DNA from 2 places in the Streptomyces sp. NPDC005438 genome. Region 1 is predicted to be linked to the other one. Evidence: riboswitches for the same ligand, from Rfam matches in the RefSeq annotation. Region 1 holds a riboswitch; the other holds the start of a gene.
The links. A riboswitch is a leader RNA that binds a small molecule or an ion and turns the genes downstream of it on or off. The one in region 1 is predicted to bind glycine.
Positions count from the first base shown of each region.

Region 1 (8,596 bases):
TGGCGACGAGGGTGGCGGTGACCACGACCGACAGCGCGGCGACTCTGCGCCTGCTCGTCCGTTGGGTACTCACGATCTTTGATCCTCCGTGTGTGTCACGGGCCCGCTCGAAGCGCCGGGCCGGGGGTGGGGCTGGTGGGGTCAACGTGTCCCCTTGGGGTCGAGCGCGTCACGCACACCGTCGCCAAAGAGGTTGAAGGCAAGCACAGTGATGAAGATGGCGACGCCCGGGATGATCATGTACATCGGGTCGGTCTCGTAGTACGTGACCGCGTCCGAGAGCATCGAGCCCCAGGAAGCGGTCGGGGGCTTGACGCCCACACCGAGGAAGCTCAGCGCGGCCTCGGTAAGAATGTTGGTCGGGATCATCAGCGTCATGTAGACGGTGATCGGCGCGATCAGGTTGGGCAGCAGCTCCTTGCGGAGGATGTACAGCCGCCCCGCGCCGAGGCTCCGTGCCGCCTCGATGTACTCCCGTTCACGGAGGGACAGCACCTGCCCTCGCACGATCCGGCCGATGTACGGCCAGCCGAAGAAGCCGATCACCAGGATCATGACGAGCAGTCGTACGCCGGTACCGGTCAGGCCCAGCAGGTTGTTCGGCATCACGGCGATCAGGGAGATGATGAACAGCAGCTGGGGGAAGGCCAGCAGCATGTCCATCACCCGGCTGATGAGCGCGTCCAGCCAGCCGCCGAAGTAGCCGGCGAGGGTGCCGAGGATGGTGCCCGCGATCACCGCGACCACGGCCGACAGGAAGCCGACGAGCATGGACACCCGGGCGCCGTACACGATGCGCGCGAGGATGTCGCGTCCGCTGACGGGCTCGACACCGAGCCAGTGGTCCCCGCTGATGCCGCCGAGCGACCCTATCGGGGTACTGAAGAGAGGGTCGATCAGGTCCTCGTGCCGCTCGTCCGGGGACTGTCCGGTCAGCGCGCTGATCACCGGCGCGAAGACGGCCACGAGGATCAGTACGAGGACGATGGCACCGCCGGCGACCGCGAGCTTGTCTCGCTTGAGTCGGTTCCAGGCGATCCGGCCCGGCGAGCGACCCTCGACCTTGACGGCGCCACCGTCACCGACGGGTTCGACGGGCGCCTCCGTGTCGGCGGCGGTCTCGTGCATAGGTGCCGTCATCGTGCTGGGAACCCCTCTCGGCCGGCGATCACCGGCCCCATGACTGCCGCTGGTGGCGGCTGGTTCGGTGCAGCTTGGTACAGAAGCCGTTGGCCTCTGGCTGGGGAGTCTTCAACGCCGTCACACTCCGTCGCCAGGGGCTTAGGGGAAAGTATGCGTAACTGTGATCCCGCACGCCGGCTCCGCTATCCGAACGGTTACCCCTTATCTCCGGTACACGACGACCTGTTTGCACCATTTCACACGGTTGAGCGGCCCATGATCGCCGCGCCGGCGAGCGGAGCCGGAGCACCCCCCGCACCAGCCGCCCAACCCTTACGACGGCTGACGGGGCGTCGGCTCCCGGAACGGGGAACCCGGCCCGGCCGGGAGAGGGCCACCCGGACCACCCGGACCACCGGGCCCCCGCGACCGGCGACCGTGGCTGACCGGGAGTCAGTACGGCCGGGGGTAGCCGTACCCCATGGCCGGGCCGGCACCCTGCGGGGCGGGAGCCGGGGCGCCGGCGGCGTCCCGGTCGAAGAAGGGACGGGAGTTGGCGCGCAGCCACATCGCGACCGGGTCGTAGTCGTCCGACATCGCCACCGTCGACACCGGCAGCCCGTCCGGTACGGCGCCCACCGACTGCCGCATCATCCGCCGCACCCCCTCCAGGGCGTGCGGGCTCTGGTCGTACAGGTCCAGGCCGATGGCCAGGTACGGCGGCCCCAGTGCCGGCTGCACCCAGGCGCGCCGCAGGCTGCGCACCACCGGGGTGGCATAGGCGTTCTGGGCCAGCAGGGCGTAGAACCGGGAGACGTCCAGCACCGGTTCGGTGATCCGCAGCGGCCCGGCCGGCTGCTGGTCCAGGCCGGTGGCCAGCCGGCGCAGGTCCAGCCAGGGGATGCCCACGCCCCCGCCGGGGCTGTGCGGGTTGAGCCAGATGCCCCAACGGTCGGGGAACAGGGCGGCGGCGATCTCCCGTCCGGTGACCACCTCGTGGGCGCGGCTCCAGCCGGAGGCGGCCAGCTCCTGCGCGGAGGTCACACAGGGCGCGTAGCCGTGGCCGTCCACATCCATGTTGCCGTACTGGGCGTCCGGGGAGCCGGGGTGGCCGTGCCACAGCAGCATCCAGACCTGCCCGTTCGCGAGGGCGGCCAACAGCGCCTCGTAGGCGTCGTAACGCCCGGGCGAAACCTGGTGCAGCAGCTGCTCGACGCTTCCACCCGCGCTCACCTGGGCCGCCCCTTCGTCTGCCTTGCGGTCTTCCGACGGACCCCCCGTGGGCCCCGCCCCCTCATCCAACCAGCTTACGAGGCACCGTGGGCTTCCCCACCTATGCCGGAGCCGAACTACGACTGCTCACGGTCGTAGAAGGGGCGCACGCACTGGCGCATCCACTCCACCATCGGGTCGTTCGCCGCGTCCAGGAAGACCATCTGCACCGGCCACCGCACCGGGTGGTTCCCCAGTGCGCGCGCCAAGGCGTCATGGGCGGCGGTACGGGCCTCGGGGTCCAGCAGGTCCAGCTCCACACCGATGTACAGGCTGGGGTCCCGGCCCTCCACACTGGCCAGCGCCCTGCGGGCGCTGCGGACCGGCGGCTGCGCGGCGAACTCCCCCGCCGCGGTGGCCAACAGGTCGACCGGCTCCTGCTGCCAGTCCGGCTCGAACAGTCGCACCCGGGCACCGGTGGCGACCCCGGGTACCCCCGACCCCGGCGCCGCCCCGCACAGTTCGGCCACCGCCTCGGGCGGCAGGGGCACCCCCACCGTGCCCCCGGGGTTGACGGCGACCCCCACCTGCGGGGGCAGGCCACGGGCGAACTCCACCGCGGGGGCCACCGCGAAGCTCAGGTGGCTCCCGGTGGCCTGGAGGAACTGCTGCTCGGAACTGAACACCGGAACGTAGGGGGCACCGTCCAGCTGGACGGTGGGCAGGTCGAGGTTGGGGCTGTCCGGCCCGCCCCCCTCGGGCAGCGGCACCCACAGCTGGCTGCGGGCCAGCACCTCCAGCAGTCGTCCGCCGGCTTGGCCGGCGTTCAGCGAGGAGGACAGCACCTCCTCCAACTCGTTGCTCGGCCACCCTCCACCATGGCCCGGCCCAAAGTGCTGCGGCTGCTGGGGACTTGTCATGGCCGACACCCTAGAGGAAACGGCTGGTGAGGAGCCCCGCTGGGCCGTTCGGACCGAACTGTCACCCGGTGGGTCACCTGCGGCGACGGCTCGGTTGCGGACGGTGCCGGGCGCTCGGAGGCTGGGCACGTCCAGATCCCCTGTCGGACGTACCGGAGGAAGAACCACCATGCGCATCCCCAAGACGGCCGCGGCCACGGTCCTCACCGCCTCGCTCGCCCTCGGAGCCGTGGGCGCCACCGCCGCCTCGGCCGCCGACGCTCCCCCGCCTCGCCTGGTCGTGGCCGGCGACGCCGACGGCAAGGCACCGGTCCCGGACGCCGAACGACTGGCGCGGCAGGCCGAGGCGCTGCGGAAGATCGGCGGCACCTTCGAACCGGTCGCCGACCTGCTGGCCGACGTTCTCCGGGCCCGGCACGGGAAGCTGAGCAAGGCGCAGGCCAACGACCACAGCCGGGCCGTACGGTCGACGCTGGAGACCATCACCCCGCCCCAGGAGCCGCGCTCGGAGGCCGCCAAGGCGGAGGCCAAGGCGGCGGAGACCCTGGCCCAACGAGCGGACGCGCTGGCCCGGGCGGCCGTCTCGGCGAAGCCGGAGAAGATCAGCAAGGAGGCGGGAGCCACCGTCGCGGCCAGCGCCGCACTGCTACGGGCCATCGAGCGGACCGGTGGCCTGCCCCAGGTCGAGACCCTGCCGGCGCCTACCGGGGAGAACGCCCGGCCCGGCGCCGACGAACAGCTGCCGGAGTCCCAGACCAGTCGCGCCGCCCGGGGCCTGCCCGTCGGCTGACCCCGGCCGTACCCCGCCAGGTCGGCCCCGGCTGTCCCGGTGCCCGCCCGTCGCGCCTCCCCCGGAGGCCGGCCGGACGGGCCCCGGTTCGCGGGACCCGGGGAGCACCCAACTCCTCCCGGGGTGGGGGCCGTTGGCGCCCTCACCCCGGGGACGAGTGGCCGGAAAGTGACGGCACCGCTCCGGCCCGGACGGTCACCGCCCGACGGACGGGTCCACCTGCCGGGGTACCGAGGAGGTCTCCGCGACCTCGAACCGGATGCCCCGCAGGGCGGTGGCCGAGGCGCGGTCCAGCAGCACCACCGAGGAGAACCCGCGCGGCAACCGCCCGGTCAGCGCCTGGCGGATCAACCGCCCCACGGCTCGGCGGTGCCGGGCGAAGGCGTAACGGCTCACCCCCCGGCCCCGCTGTGCCTGCCCGTTGAGGGCGACCGGCGGGGGGACGTCGAGCAGCACCAGGTGCAGGGCGCGGCCCCGGCGACGGGCGTCGCGGATCAGCCAACGGCGTACCCAGCCCTGGGTGCCGCAGTCGTGCACCACCACACTCCGTCCGCCGCCCAACTCCCGCCACAGCGCGAGGTAGTGGGCCAGCCGTACCAGGGGGCGGTAGACCGCGTAGGGCAGCCAGGGCGGCATCCGGGACGCCCAACGGTCCCGGGTGTCCTGGGAGTCCACCCGGCACGCCCCCTCGCCCACGGTGCGGCGCATCAGGGTGGACTTGCCGCTGCCGGGCAGCCCGGAGACCACCACCCGCGCCCCGGCGGGGAAGAGGAGCACCTGCGGGGCACCGACTCCGCGCAGGTCCCGGGGATGGCCGGGCGCCTCGCACTCCGGCGGCCCGGAGGCCGCCACGGTCACCGTCACCGAGGGGGGCGGTAAGGGGACACCGGGGTCGCGCGCCGACCACCGCTCCGTTCCTCCACGCCCCTCCGCCGAAGTGCCCCGCGCAGTGCCCATCCGGCCCGCCTCCCCGTCACGGCCACGTTCAGCGGCCTGAGTCGAGAGTGTCAACAACGAGTAATGTCGCTCAAGGAGATTCCTCGCCCACCTGGGGGTCCACACACACCCGGCACATGTCATGATGTGCCGGCAACTGCATATCGGCCGACAGAACCCACGCGGGAGAGCCCCCGACACCACGGGGCGCCGAAGGAGCAAGTCCTCCCTTGAATCTCTCAGGCACAGTTACCGCGCTGGGTGAGGCAGATCTGAAAAGCGGGCCGCCCTGGTGTGGCCCCACCCAAGGTGCAAGCCACCCACCCCGGTCGGGGGTCGTGGCGAACCTCTCAGGTTCCGATGACAGATGGGGAGGGCGTGCCACACGACGGGTGCGCCACCAGGTCCGGTTGACCCCTCTCCCACGGAGCCCAGGATGACGAGCACACCCCCCGACGCCGTACGCCACACCGCCCTCGACGCCACGCACCGCGCGCTGGGCGCCACCATGACCGACTTCGCCGGCTGGGACATGCCGCTGCGTTACGGGAGCGAGCGGGAGGAGCACCTCGCGGTACGCGAGCGGGCCGGGCTGTTCGACCTCTCCCACATGGGCGAGCTGACCGTGCACGGCCCCCAGGCGGCCGAGCTGCTGGACTACTCCCTGGTCGGCAACCTGACCAAGCTGGCCGTGGGCCGCGCCCGGTACACCATGATCTGCGACGAGCGGGGCGGCATCCTCGACGACCTGATCGTCTACCGGCTGGCCGAGGAGCGGTTCATGGTGGTGGCCAACGCCGCCAACTCCCAGGTGGTGCTGGACGCCCTGCGGCAGCGGCAGTCCGGCTTCGACGCCGAGGTACGGGACGACCGCGAGGCCTACGCCCTGATCGCGGTGCAGGGCCCCGAGTCGGCCGGCATCCTGGGCCAGCTGACCGACGCCGACCTGGCCGGCCTGAAGTACTACGCCGGCCTGCCGGGCACCGTCGCCGGGGTCTCCGCCCTGATCGCCCGTACCGGGTACACCGGTGAGGACGGCTTCGAACTGTTCGTCGCCCCCGAGGACGCGCCCGCCGTGTGGCAGGCGGTGACCGAGGCCGGCGCGGGAGTGGGCCTGGTGCCCTGCGGGCTGTCCTGCCGGGACACCCTCCGCCTGGAAGCGGGGATGCCGCTGTACGGCCACGAACTCACCACCGACACCACCCCCTTCGACGCCGGCCTGGGCCGGGTGGTGAAGTTCGAGAAGACCACCAACGACGGCCGCTTCGTGGGCCGCGAGCCCCTGGAGGTCGCCGCCAAGCGCGCCGAGGAGCAGCCCCCGCGCAAGCTGGTCGGACTGGTCGCCGAGGGCCGACGGGTACCGCGCGCCGGCTACCCAGTGGTGAACGCCGAGGGCACGGTGATCGGCGAGGTCACCTCGGGAGCCCCCTCCCCCACCCTGGGCAAGCCCATCGCCATCGCCTACGTCGACGCCTCGCACTCCGAGCCGGGCACCAAGGGCGTGGCCGTGGACATCCGGGGCTCCCACGAGCCGTACCAGGTGGTGGCGCTCCCCTTCTACAAGCGGGAACGCTGAGCCCTGGCGTACGGCGGCGGCGCCGCGACCCGACGGCACCCGCACGGGTCCGGGCGGGCGACCGAGGTGTCGCGCGGTGCCGGGACCCGCATAGTGGGTCCCGGACGTCCAACCCTCAAGACCTGTTCGCCCATCACCCCTCTTCCCCAGGAGAATCTAGCCATGAGCAACCCCGAGAACCTGCGGTACAGCAAGGAGCACGAGTGGCTGACGGCGGCCGAGGACGGCGTGTCGACGGTGGGCATCACCGAGCACGCCGCCAGCGCGCTGGGTGACGTCGTCTTCGTGCAGCTGCCGGAGGTGGGCGACACCGTGACCGCGGGCGAACCCTGTGGCGAGTTGGAGTCCACCAAGTCGGTCAGCGACCTCTACGCGCCGGTCAGCGGTGAGATCGCCGAGATCAACCAGAACGTCGTCGACGATCCCGCGCTGGTCAACTCCGCGCCCTTCGAGGACGGTTGGCTGTTCAAGGTGCGGCTGGACACGTCCGCCGGCGAGCCCGAGGGCCTGCTGAGCGCCGACGAGTACACCGCCTTCACCGGTAACTGAAGCCCGTTCCCCTGTGCCCGCCCGGCGCGGGCACCTTCACCGGAAAGCACTCATGTCGCTTCTGAACCAGTCTCTGCACGAGCTCGACCCCGATGTCGCCGCCGCCGTCGACGCCGAACTCCACCGGCAGCAGTCGACCCTGGAGATGATCGCCTCCGAGAACTTCGCGCCGGTCGCCGCGCTGGAGGCACAGGGGTCGGTCCTGACCAACAAGTACGCCGAGGGGTACCCGGGCCGCCGCTACTACGGCGGCTGCGAACACGTCGACGTCATCGAGGACATCGCCCGGGACCGGATCAAGGCCCTGTTCGGCGCCGAGGCCGCCAACGTCCAGCCGCACTCGGGCGCCTCGGCCAACGCCGCCGCGATGTTCGCCCTGCTGAAGCCGGGCGACACCATCATGGGCCTGGACCTGGCCCACGGTGGACACCTCACCCACGGGATGAAGATCAACTTCTCCGGCAAGCTCTACAACGTGGTCGCCTACCACGTGGACGCCGAGACCGGCCGGGTCGACATGGAGGAGGTCGAGCGCCTCGCCCGCGAGCACCGGCCCCGGATGATCGTGGCCGGCTGGTCCGCCTACCCCCGCCACCTGGACTTCGCCGCCTTCCGCCGGGTCGCCGACGAGGTCGAGGCCCTGCTCCTGGTCGACATGGCGCACTTCGCCGGTCTGGTGGCCGCCGGGCTGCACCCCTCCCCGGTGCCCTACGCGGACGTGGTCACCACCACCACCCACAAGACCCTCGGCGGCCCCCGGGGCGGCGTGATCCTCTCCAAGAAGGAGCACGCCAAGAAGATCAACTCGGCGGTGTTCCCCGGCCAGCAGGGCGGCCCCCTGGAGCACGTCATCGCCGCCAAGGCCGTCTCCTTCAAGGTCGCCGCGACCGAGGAGTTCAAGGACCGGCAGCGCCGCACCCTGGAGGGCGCCCGGCTGCTGGCCGAGCGACTGACCCAGCCCGACGCCGTGGACGCCGGGGTGTCCGTGCTCTCCGGCGGCACCGACGTCCACCTGGTGCTGGTCGACCTCCGCGAGTCCGAGCTGGACGGCCAGCAGGCCGAGGACCGACTGCACGAGGTCGGCATCACCGTCAACCGCAACGCGGTACCCAACGACCCCCGGCCACCGATGGTGACCTCGGGCCTGCGGGTCGGCACCCCCGCCCTGGCCACCCGGGGCTTCGACACCGAGGACTTCCGCGAGGTCGCCGACATCATCGCCGAGACCCTCAAGACCTCGGCCGACACCTGGGGTTCGGCCGACTCCCCCGCCAAGTCGCTGGCCGCCCGGGTGGCGGCGCTCACGGCACGGCACCCGCTCTACCCGAACCTGGGCAAGCGGTCCGAGTGACGGAACGGCCGGGGCGGGCACCCACCCACGGGCCCGCCCCGGCCTCCCGCACGTCCCCACCCCCGGGGCGGCGACCACCGGTCACCCCGGCGTCAGGAGTCCCACCATGGCCATCTCCGTCTTCGACCTGTTCTCCATCG
Region 1 is NZ_JBEXEP010000002.1:706,916-715,511, reverse strand. Features, by position in the region: gene ABZT14_RS07885 (ABC transporter substrate-binding protein) at 1-73, opposite strand, end outside; gene ABZT14_RS07880 (ABC transporter permease) at 142-1,140, opposite strand; gene ABZT14_RS07875 (enhanced serine sensitivity protein SseB C-terminal domain-containing protein) at 1,576-2,355, opposite strand; gene ABZT14_RS07870 (enhanced serine sensitivity protein SseB) at 2,472-3,254, opposite strand; gene ABZT14_RS07865 (hypothetical protein) at 3,424-4,044, shown strand; gene ABZT14_RS07860 (AAA family ATPase) at 4,240-4,908, opposite strand; glycine riboswitch at 5,154-5,245, shown strand; gene gcvT (glycine cleavage system aminomethyltransferase GcvT) at 5,417-6,556, shown strand; gene gcvH (glycine cleavage system protein GcvH) at 6,719-7,105, shown strand; gene glyA (serine hydroxymethyltransferase) at 7,158-8,456, shown strand; gene ABZT14_RS07840 (L-serine ammonia-lyase) at 8,563-8,596, shown strand, end outside.

Region 2 (8,596 bases), on a different contig from region 1:
CTGGAGCGAGACGCGGTCGTAGCCGGTCAGTTCCTCCAACTGCCGCTCCAGCCCCCGGATCAGGGTGAGGTAGCCCTGGGCCTGCTCGACGGGGGCGAAGGGGTGGAGGGCACCGAACTCCGGCCAGGTCACCGGCTCCATCTCGGTGGTCGCGTTGAGCTTCATGGTGCACGAGCCCAGCGGGATCATGCCCCGGTCCAGGGCGTAGTCCCGGTCGGCCAGTCGCCGCAGGTAGCGCAGCATCCCGGTCTCGGAACGGTGCTGGTGGAAGACCGGGTGGGTGAGGTACTCGTCGGTCCGCAGCAGCTCACCGGGGAGGGCGTCGGGGGTGGCGGCGTCCAGCGCGTCCACCCCGGCGGGGTCCACCTCGACCCCGAACGCCTGCCACACCGTGGCGAGTTGGGCCCGGGTGGTGGTCTCGTCACAGGCCACGCCCACCTGGTCGGCGTCCACCAGCCGCAGGTTGACGCCCTGTTCGCGGGCCCGCCGTACGACCTCCTCGGCGCCCTGGGGCACCCGCGCGGTCAGGGTGTCGAAGAACCGCTCGTGGGTGACCTCGACCCCGCCCCGGCGCAGCCCCTCGGCCAGCACGGCGGCGAACCGGTGGGTACGGCGAGCGATGGCGGCCAGCCCCTCCGGGCCGTGGTACACCGCGTACATCCCGGCCATGACGGCCAGCAGCACCTGGGCGGTGCAGATGTTGCTGGTGGCCTTCTCCCGACGGATGTGCTGTTCCCGGGTCTGGAGCGCCAGCCGGTAGCCCTTGGCGCCGGCCACGTCCTTGGAGACGCCGACCAACCGGCCCGGCAGGCTCCGCGCGTGCTTCTCCCGTACGGCCATGAAGCCCGCGTGCGGGCCACCGAACCCCATCGGCACCCCGAAGCGCTGGCTGGAGCCGACCGCGATGTCGGCGCCCAGGGAACCCGGGGAGGCCAACAGGGTCAGCGACAGCAGGTCGGCGCTGACGGTGACCACCGCGCCCAGCTCGTGGGCCCGCTCGATCACCGCGCGGTGGTCCCGGACCGCCCCGGAGGCCCCGGGGTACTGCAACAGGACGCCGAAGACGCCCTGTTCGGCCACCTCCTCGGGGATGCCCTCGCCCAGGTCGGCGACGACCACCTCCACCCCGGCGGGTTCGGCGCGGGTGCGCAGCACGGCCAGGGTCTGCGGCAGGCAGTCGGCGTCCACCAGGTAGACGCCGCCCTTGACCTTGCCGACCCGGCGGGAGAGGGCCATCGCCTCAGCGGCGGCGGTTCCCTCGTCCAGCAGCGAGGAGTTGGAGGTGGGCAGCCCGGTCAGGTCGGCCACCATCGTCTGGAAGTTCAGCAGCGCCTCCAGGCGCCCCTGGGAGATCTCCGGCTGGTACGGGGTGTAGGCGGTGTACCACGCGGGGTTCTCCATCACGTTCCGCAGGATCACCGAGGGCGTGAAGGTGCCGTAGTAGCCCAGTCCGATCATGGAGTGCAGGACCTGGTTGCTCCCGGCCAGCTCCCTCAGCTCGGCCAGGACCTCGGCCTCGCTGCGGCCCTCGGGCAGCCGCAGGGACCCGGCGCTCTTGATGACGTCCGGCACCGCGGCCTCGGTCAGCTCCTCCAGCGAGCCGTAGCCCACCTGGGCCAGCATCTTGGCCTGGTCCTCGGCGTCGGGGCCGATGTGCCGCCGCTCGAAGGCGTCGGCGCGCTCCAGATCGGCGAGGGAAGTGTGTGTGGCGTTCATCGCGGGGGCCTCCTGGTCGCTGCGACCTTCGAGGGGCACCGCGGCACGGTGCCCGAACGGCCTCCCCCTCTGTCATCTCAACCTGAGAGTTTCACCGGGCCGTCGTCCCGGCTTTCACCGTCGGTGAGGAGGGGCTGCGGTACGTGTCCGTGGCCCGCCCTGCTTTCCAGAGAGACCTCGTCCGCGCGGTACGTGAGCCTGAGAGATTCCGGGGAGGATTTGCTCCTTCGGCGCCTCCGCCCGGTGGACGGAGAACTCTCCCGCACAGGGTCAACAGCCTTCTACGAGCGTACCAGCGCCCTTACCCCCTGGTCTCGGGGCGGCGTTCGACTGGCCAAGTTCCCGGAAGTGGCTTTTCGTTGTATCTGGAATCCTCGGCAGGACTGGAGACCCCGTGGGAGGGCCCGTGCAGACCGACATCGATCCGCGCAGCTTGATCGGCCGCAAGGCCTTCGACCTCAACGGAGCCAAACTCGGCACGATCGACGAGGTCTACCTCGACGACGCCACCGGTGACCCGGAGTGGGCGGCGGTACGCACCGGACTCTTCCGCCGGGACGCCTTCGTCCCCCTGGAACCCAGCGAAGTGGTGGAGGCCGGGCTGCGCGTGCCCTTCGAACGGCACCTGGTCAAGCAGGCCCCCGACCTCGGGGTGGGGCGCCACCTCTCCCCCGAACAGGAACTGCGGCTGTACCGGCACTACGGCCTCCACGTACCGCTCGACAACGAGCTGCCCTACCCCCCGGTGCCCGAACGGCGCTTCGGCCGCATAGCCGGGGCCGACGGCTGAACCTCCCCCTCGTGCCACACCGGCTCGGCCGGCTCCAGGTCGGGATCGTCCACCCCGAAGGTACGCACCCTCCCGGGCCCGGTCCCCGGCCCCTCGAACCGTACGGTGACCCGCCCCACCCCACTGCCCTGCACCCAGCCCGCCCCGTGCTCCCGGTGCCACACGTCCCGCCCCGGCATCCACCGCCGCGCCGAGGGCGCCTCGGCCACCGGTGCGACCACCGCCGGCTCCACCGGGTCCGCCGCGGCCGACTCCAGGGGTGAGGGCGCCTCGACCACCGCCGTGGTGTGCGTCTGGGCGAACAGGTCCTCCTGGGTGAAGGAGGCCAGCCCGCTCACCCCCACCCCCAGCAGCCGGACACCGGCCGTGGTGTCCACCCCCGCCAACAGCCGGGCCGCCGCCTCACGGATGACGCTGGGGTCGTCGGTCGGACCACGGAGGGTCTCGGAACGGGTGAGGGTGGAGAAGTCGTAGCTGCGCACCTTGATCACCACCGTACGGCCGGACTTGCCGCTGGTGCGCAGCCGCCCGGCACAGCGCTCGGCGAGCCGGTCCAGTTCCAGGGACACCCTGGTGCGGTCGGTGAGGTCCTCGTCGAAGGTGTCCTCCACGGAGATCGACTTGGTGTCCCGCTCAGCCACCACCGGCCGGTCGTCCAACCCCAGCGACATCCGGTGCAGGGCCGTGCCGTGGGCCTTGCCCAGCAGGCGCAGCAACTCCGCCTCTCCCGCCTCGGCCGTCTCCCCCACGGTGTGGATGCCGGCCCTCCGCAGGGCCTCGGCGGTGGCCGGGCCCACGCCGGGCAGGGTGCGCACCGGCAGCGGGGCCAGCAACTCCCGTTCGCTGCCCGGCTCGATCACCACCAGTCCGTCCGGCTTGGCCTGCTCCGAGGCGATCTTGGCGAGCATCTTGCTGGAGGCGAGCCCCACCGAGGCGCTGAGCCCGGTGGCGTCCCGCAGGTCCCGTCGGACCCGCCGACCCCACGCGGTGGCCAGCTCGGCCGTTTGGCCCTGGTGCCGGGCCCGGTCGCGTTCCGGCCAGTCGTCACCGGCCTCCAGGTCGACGAACGCCTCGTCCAGGCTGAGGGGTTCGACCAGAGGCGACAGGGCGGTGAGCAGACCCATCACCGTCTCGCTGACACGTCGGTAGAGGTCGAAGCGGGGCACCAGGTACGCCGCGTGGGGGCAGAGCCTGCGGGCCTGTGCCATCGGCATCGCCGAGTGGACCCCGAACCTGCGGGCCTCGTAGGAGGCGGTGGCCACCACTCCCCGGGGCCCCAACCCGCCCACCACCACCGGACGTCCGCCGAGGCTGGGCTTGGCGAGCTGCTCCACGGACGCGTAGAAGGCGTCCATGTCCAGGTGCAGGATGGTGGGCACGTCTCTCACGGTGCCGATCCTGCCGTACGGCACCGACAGTCGCCGGTCGGCGCGGGGCGCCGACGGGCCGGGGGCTCAGCCCACGCGGTTGCGGCGACGGGCCAGCTCGTCGTCCGGGTGCTCGCCCGGGACGGTCTCACCGCTGTCCACCCGCTCGGCGTGCAGTTCCTCCAGGGCTTCCTCCACGTCGCGCCAGACCACTCCGACGGCGATGCCGAACACGCCCTGGCCGCCCTGGAGCAGGGCCACCACGTCGTCCGGGGAGGAGCACTCGTAGACGGTGGCGCCGTCGCTCATCAGGGTCATCTGGGTCAGGTCGGCCAGGCCCCGGGCGCTCAGGTGGCTGACGGCGGCGCGGATGTTCTGCAGGGAGACACCCGCGTCCAGCAGACGCTTGACGATCTTGAGGACGACCACGTCCCGGAAGCTGTACAGCCGGTGGCTGCCGGAGCCGTACGCGGGGCGGATGCTGGGCTCCACCAGGCCGGTACGGGCCCAGTAGTCCAGCTGGCGGTAGGTGATGCCGGCGGCCGAGCAGGCGGCCGGACCTCGGTACCCCACCTCGGGTGCGGGGTCGGCGGGCCCCACGGGTGAGGGAGAGGGGAGGGGTGTGGGCCGTGGCTCGTGAAGCGGAACGGGACCGCTCGCCCCCGTCTCCTTGTCGGTGCTTCCCACTCCGACCTCCGTCCTTCACGTCCAGTTGGACGTTCCCCAAGACTTGCCCCACGAAGGTAGGCAGTCACCCGGAGTGCGTCAATCAACGCCACACTGGGCACGGCGAGTGATTTTCCCCCGTAGAGGGGTTTCACCTTGCGAGGTCTCGGGAAACCCTGGCCTCTTGGCCGGACGGACCCGTCCCCACGCGGTCGGCTACTGGCTGCTTCCGAAGTCCTCGGGAGAGATCTGGTCGAGGAACTCGCGGAACTTCTCGACCTCGTCCTCCTGCTCGTCGGGAATGGCGATCCCGGCGTCGTCCAGCACACCGTCGCTTCCGTAGATGGGTGTCCCGGTGCGGAGGGCCAGGGCTATCGCGTCCGAGGGGCGGGCACTGACCTCGACCCCGCTGGCGAAGACCAGCTCCGCGTAGAACACGCCCTCTCTGAGGTCGGTGATGCGGACAGCCGTCAACTCCTGCCCCACCGCGTCCAGCACGTCCTTGAACAGGTCATGCGTCAGCGGCCGAGCAGGGGTCATACCCTGCTGGGCGAAGGCGATTGCGGTGGCCTCACCCGGGCCGATCCAGATCGGCAAATACCGCTCGCCCCCCACCTCGCGCAGGAGAACGATCGGCTGGCTGTGGGGCATTTCGACCCGGACACCCACGACGTCGAGCTCGTTCACACAGCAACCCTAGGCCCAGGCCGCCCGGTTTGGATAGTCGGGCCGTGCGTTGGAGGAAGTCTTTGCCCGGTTCACGTCGCCTTTCGGCTTGTGCCCGACGCCGATCACCCGGCGAACCCGGGCGGGAGGCGGGTGGACGGAACGCGACGTGGGGCTGTTCCCGAAAGTGGTTTCGGGAACAGCCCCACAGGATGTCGACAGGCCGAGAACGGCCGGCCGGATCAGACCGTACGCGGACTGGCGAAGAAGCTCAGCCGGTACTTGCCGATCTGCACCTCGTCGCCGCTGGCCAGTGCCACGCCGGACTCGATGCGCTCACGGTTGACGTAGGTGCCGTTGAGGCTGCCTACGTCGGAGACGGTGAAGACCCCGTCCCCGCCCCGACGGAACTCCACGTGGCGTCGGGAGACGGTGACGTCGTCCAGGAAGATGTCGCTCTGCGGGTGCCGTCCGGCGGTCGTCAGCTCGCCGTCCAGCAGGAAGCGGCTGCCAGAGTTGGGCCCCCGCCTGACCACCAGCAACGCCGAACCCAGGGGCAGGGCCTCCACGGCCGCCTGGACCTCCGGCGGCAGGGAGGGTGGTGCCTGCCCGGTGGCCTCCGCCTCGTAGGCCTCCAGGCCGGAGATGGAGATGGTGGAGGTGGTCTCCGAGGAACGCTCCCCCAGGGGCACTCCGCCCCGGAGCGGCGTACCGCACTGGGAACAGAAGCGGCTGGACTCCGGGTTTCGATTCCCGCACCTGTTGCAGACCGGCAAGTCAGCTCCTCCTGCCGTACCCGTGGCGGCCGATTGCCCGAAACCTATGGTTCCCTCACCTTCAGGGTCAACAGAAACCGCTCCGTGCCCACCGGATGGGGCAGTGCCCGGTTCGCCCACCTCGTCGCGGAACAGCGGACGCCCCGCGTCCTGCGCCTCTCCCGCGTCTTGCCGCTCGCCGGCCCGGTGCCGCGCCGACCCGCTGGCTCCGCCGTCCTGGCGGTTCCTGCCGAACAACTTCGAAAAAAAACTCACGGGCGATTCCCCTCGCACGACACAGACCCGCCCGTGGGGCAGGACAGACCCTCGTTACACGTCATGACACCAACGGACGCTGTAGTGACAACGTCCCCGATCGTCTGACAGTTTCCCCTACTCGGCGCCTTGACTCCTCCTCGGCCCCCAGAATGATCACCCCGTCCCCGCTCGGGTCTCACTGCGAGGACGACCGAGCGTGGTCGGGGCGCTTCGCGGACCGCAGAGCGTCCACGGTGATGTCCTGGGAGCGCTCGATCTTCACCGTCGCCCGCTCCTTCTCCATGCTCTGCACGACACCACCGGGGATGTTCAGCGCGGGTTCGAGGTCCTGGGGCTTGCCGATGACCTCGAACCGGTAGGGCGCGGAGATCTTACGGCCGTCCACCGCCACCCCGGTCCCGCTGTCCGAGAAGTAACTCCCGGCCACCACGCGGACGTTGTTGACCTGGATGGCCTCGGCTCCCGCCGCCCTCAGTTCCTGGATCGTGTCCAGCAGCATGTCCGCCTCCACCCCCTTGTCCGGGTCCTCGATGGTGAGGTGGATACCCGGCCCCTGCGCGGCCACCGTACCCGCCAGCACCCCCAACTGGCGCTCCTTCTGCCGAGTCTGCTTGCGCGCCTCCTCGGCCTGGTCCGAGCTGTTCTCCAACTCCGTACGCTGGTTCTGGAGTTGCTGCTTCTCCTCCTCCAGCCGCTTGGTGCGGCCGTCCAGCTCGTCCAGGATGCGCACCAGGTCCTCCTGGCGGGCACCCCGCAGGGCGCTGTTCTCACTGGTCGACCGGACCTGGATGGCCAACCCCAGCCCCAGTACGAACAGCAGCAGGGCCACGATCAGTTGGGCCCGGGTGAGGCGCGGCGGCCACAGCGCGGCGACGAGCCGCTGCCGGCCGGAGCGCGCCGGGGTCTCGTCCTTCCCCTCCGACCGCTGCTCCTCGTGGTCCTCGGCGTCTCCCGCGCCCTCCTCGGGCTCGTCGGGGGCGCCGGCCTGTGGTGCCTCGACCTCCGGCTCGTCCTCCGGCCGCCTCTCGGCCGGCAACGCGGCGGACCGAGGCCGGTCGCCGGCACCCGGGGCGTCCGTCCTCCCGCCCCGGTCCGGCCGGGGTCGGGGCTCGGAAGGTGGCCGGCCGTCGTCCTCCGGCCTCTCACGCTCGTCGCTCATCGACCCTCACGCCCGGAACACGTGCCGACGGATGGCCGCCGCGTTGGAGAAGATGCGGATACCCAGCACCACGACCACCCCGGTGGACAGCTGCGCGCCCACGCCGAGCTTGTCCCCGAGGAAGACGATCAGCGCCGCCACCACCACGTTGGACAGGAACGAGACCACGAAGACCTTGTCGTCGAAGATGCCGTCCAGCATCGCGCGCAGGCCACCGAAGACCGCGTCCAGTGCCGCCACCACGGCAATCGGCAGGTAGGGCTCCACCACCGTAGGTACGACGGGCCGGACGACCAGTCCCGCCAGCACTCCCACGACCAGGCCCAAAACGGCGATCACGATGAACTGCCTTTCCCTTTCCTCGCGGGTTGCGCGGTACGAACACTGAGCGACGGCGCGGCCGGCAACCGTACCGTCTCCTGCGCGGCGATGCTGGTGCGAACCCCGTAGTTCTCGTGCAGCACCTGGAGGTACTGCCCGTCGGCACTGGACTGGAACTCCGAGCGCAGCCGGGGCCCGTCCCCGACGGCCAGCAGCGTATACGGCGGAACCAGTGGCCGGTTGTCGACGAGTATGGCCGAGCCGGCCGCCCTGATCGCCGAAAGCGCCGTCAGCCGCTGGCCGTTGACCGAGACCGCCTCCGCCCCGGACTCCCACAGGCCGTTCACCACCCGCTGGAGGTCACGGTCCCGCACCCGTCCGGTGTCGGAGAAACCGTCACTGTCCCGGGGCCCGTCGCCCCCCGAGCCTCCGGCGTTCTTGGCGTCGTCCACCACCAGCTTCACCCCGGGCCCCCGCACCGGGGTGGCCCCGGCGAGCAGCCCGGCCAGCTGGCCCTGCTTCCCCTGCTTCCGCAGGGCCTCCTGCTGCTTGCGGCTCACCGTCGAACGCAGCCGGTCGATGTCCTTCTCCAGGTCGTCGGCGTCCGTGGAGCCGTTGTCGATCCGGTCGATCAGCTTCTGCCGCTCCTTGGCGTCGCTGGGTCCCGCTATTCGAGCCTGCGCCGCGCCCACGGTCACCACCAGGGCGGCCAACACCAGGCCGACAGCCAGCCCGATCCGGGAGCGAAGGGTGGTGGGCAGGTGCGACCTGCCGGTGACCCCACGTCGCGCGGCGGCCTCCGCGTAGCCGTCGTCCAGGCTGTGGTCCATGACGTTGTTGAGCAGCGACATGGAGGCGTCGGGGCGCGGGGGACGCG
Region 2 is NZ_JBEXEP010000012.1:172,691-181,286, forward strand. Features, by position in the region: gene gcvP (aminomethyl-transferring glycine dehydrogenase) at 1-1,716, opposite strand, end outside; glycine riboswitch at 1,893-1,989, opposite strand; gene ABZT14_RS22945 (PRC-barrel domain-containing protein) at 2,123-2,506, shown strand; gene ABZT14_RS22950 (DNA polymerase IV) at 2,452-3,894, opposite strand; gene ABZT14_RS22955 (MerR family transcriptional regulator) at 3,961-4,560, opposite strand; gene ABZT14_RS22960 (bifunctional nuclease family protein) at 4,756-5,226, opposite strand; gene ABZT14_RS22965 (FHA domain-containing protein) at 5,448-5,981, opposite strand; gene ABZT14_RS22970 (DUF881 domain-containing protein) at 6,415-7,398, opposite strand; gene ABZT14_RS22975 (small basic family protein) at 7,405-7,737, opposite strand; gene ABZT14_RS22980 (DUF881 domain-containing protein) at 7,734-8,596, opposite strand, start outside.
Region 2: it holds a riboswitch for glycine, as region 1 does, so the genes downstream of both, gcvP (aminomethyl-transferring glycine dehydrogenase) here and gcvT (glycine cleavage system aminomethyltransferase GcvT) in region 1, are expected to answer to the same signal.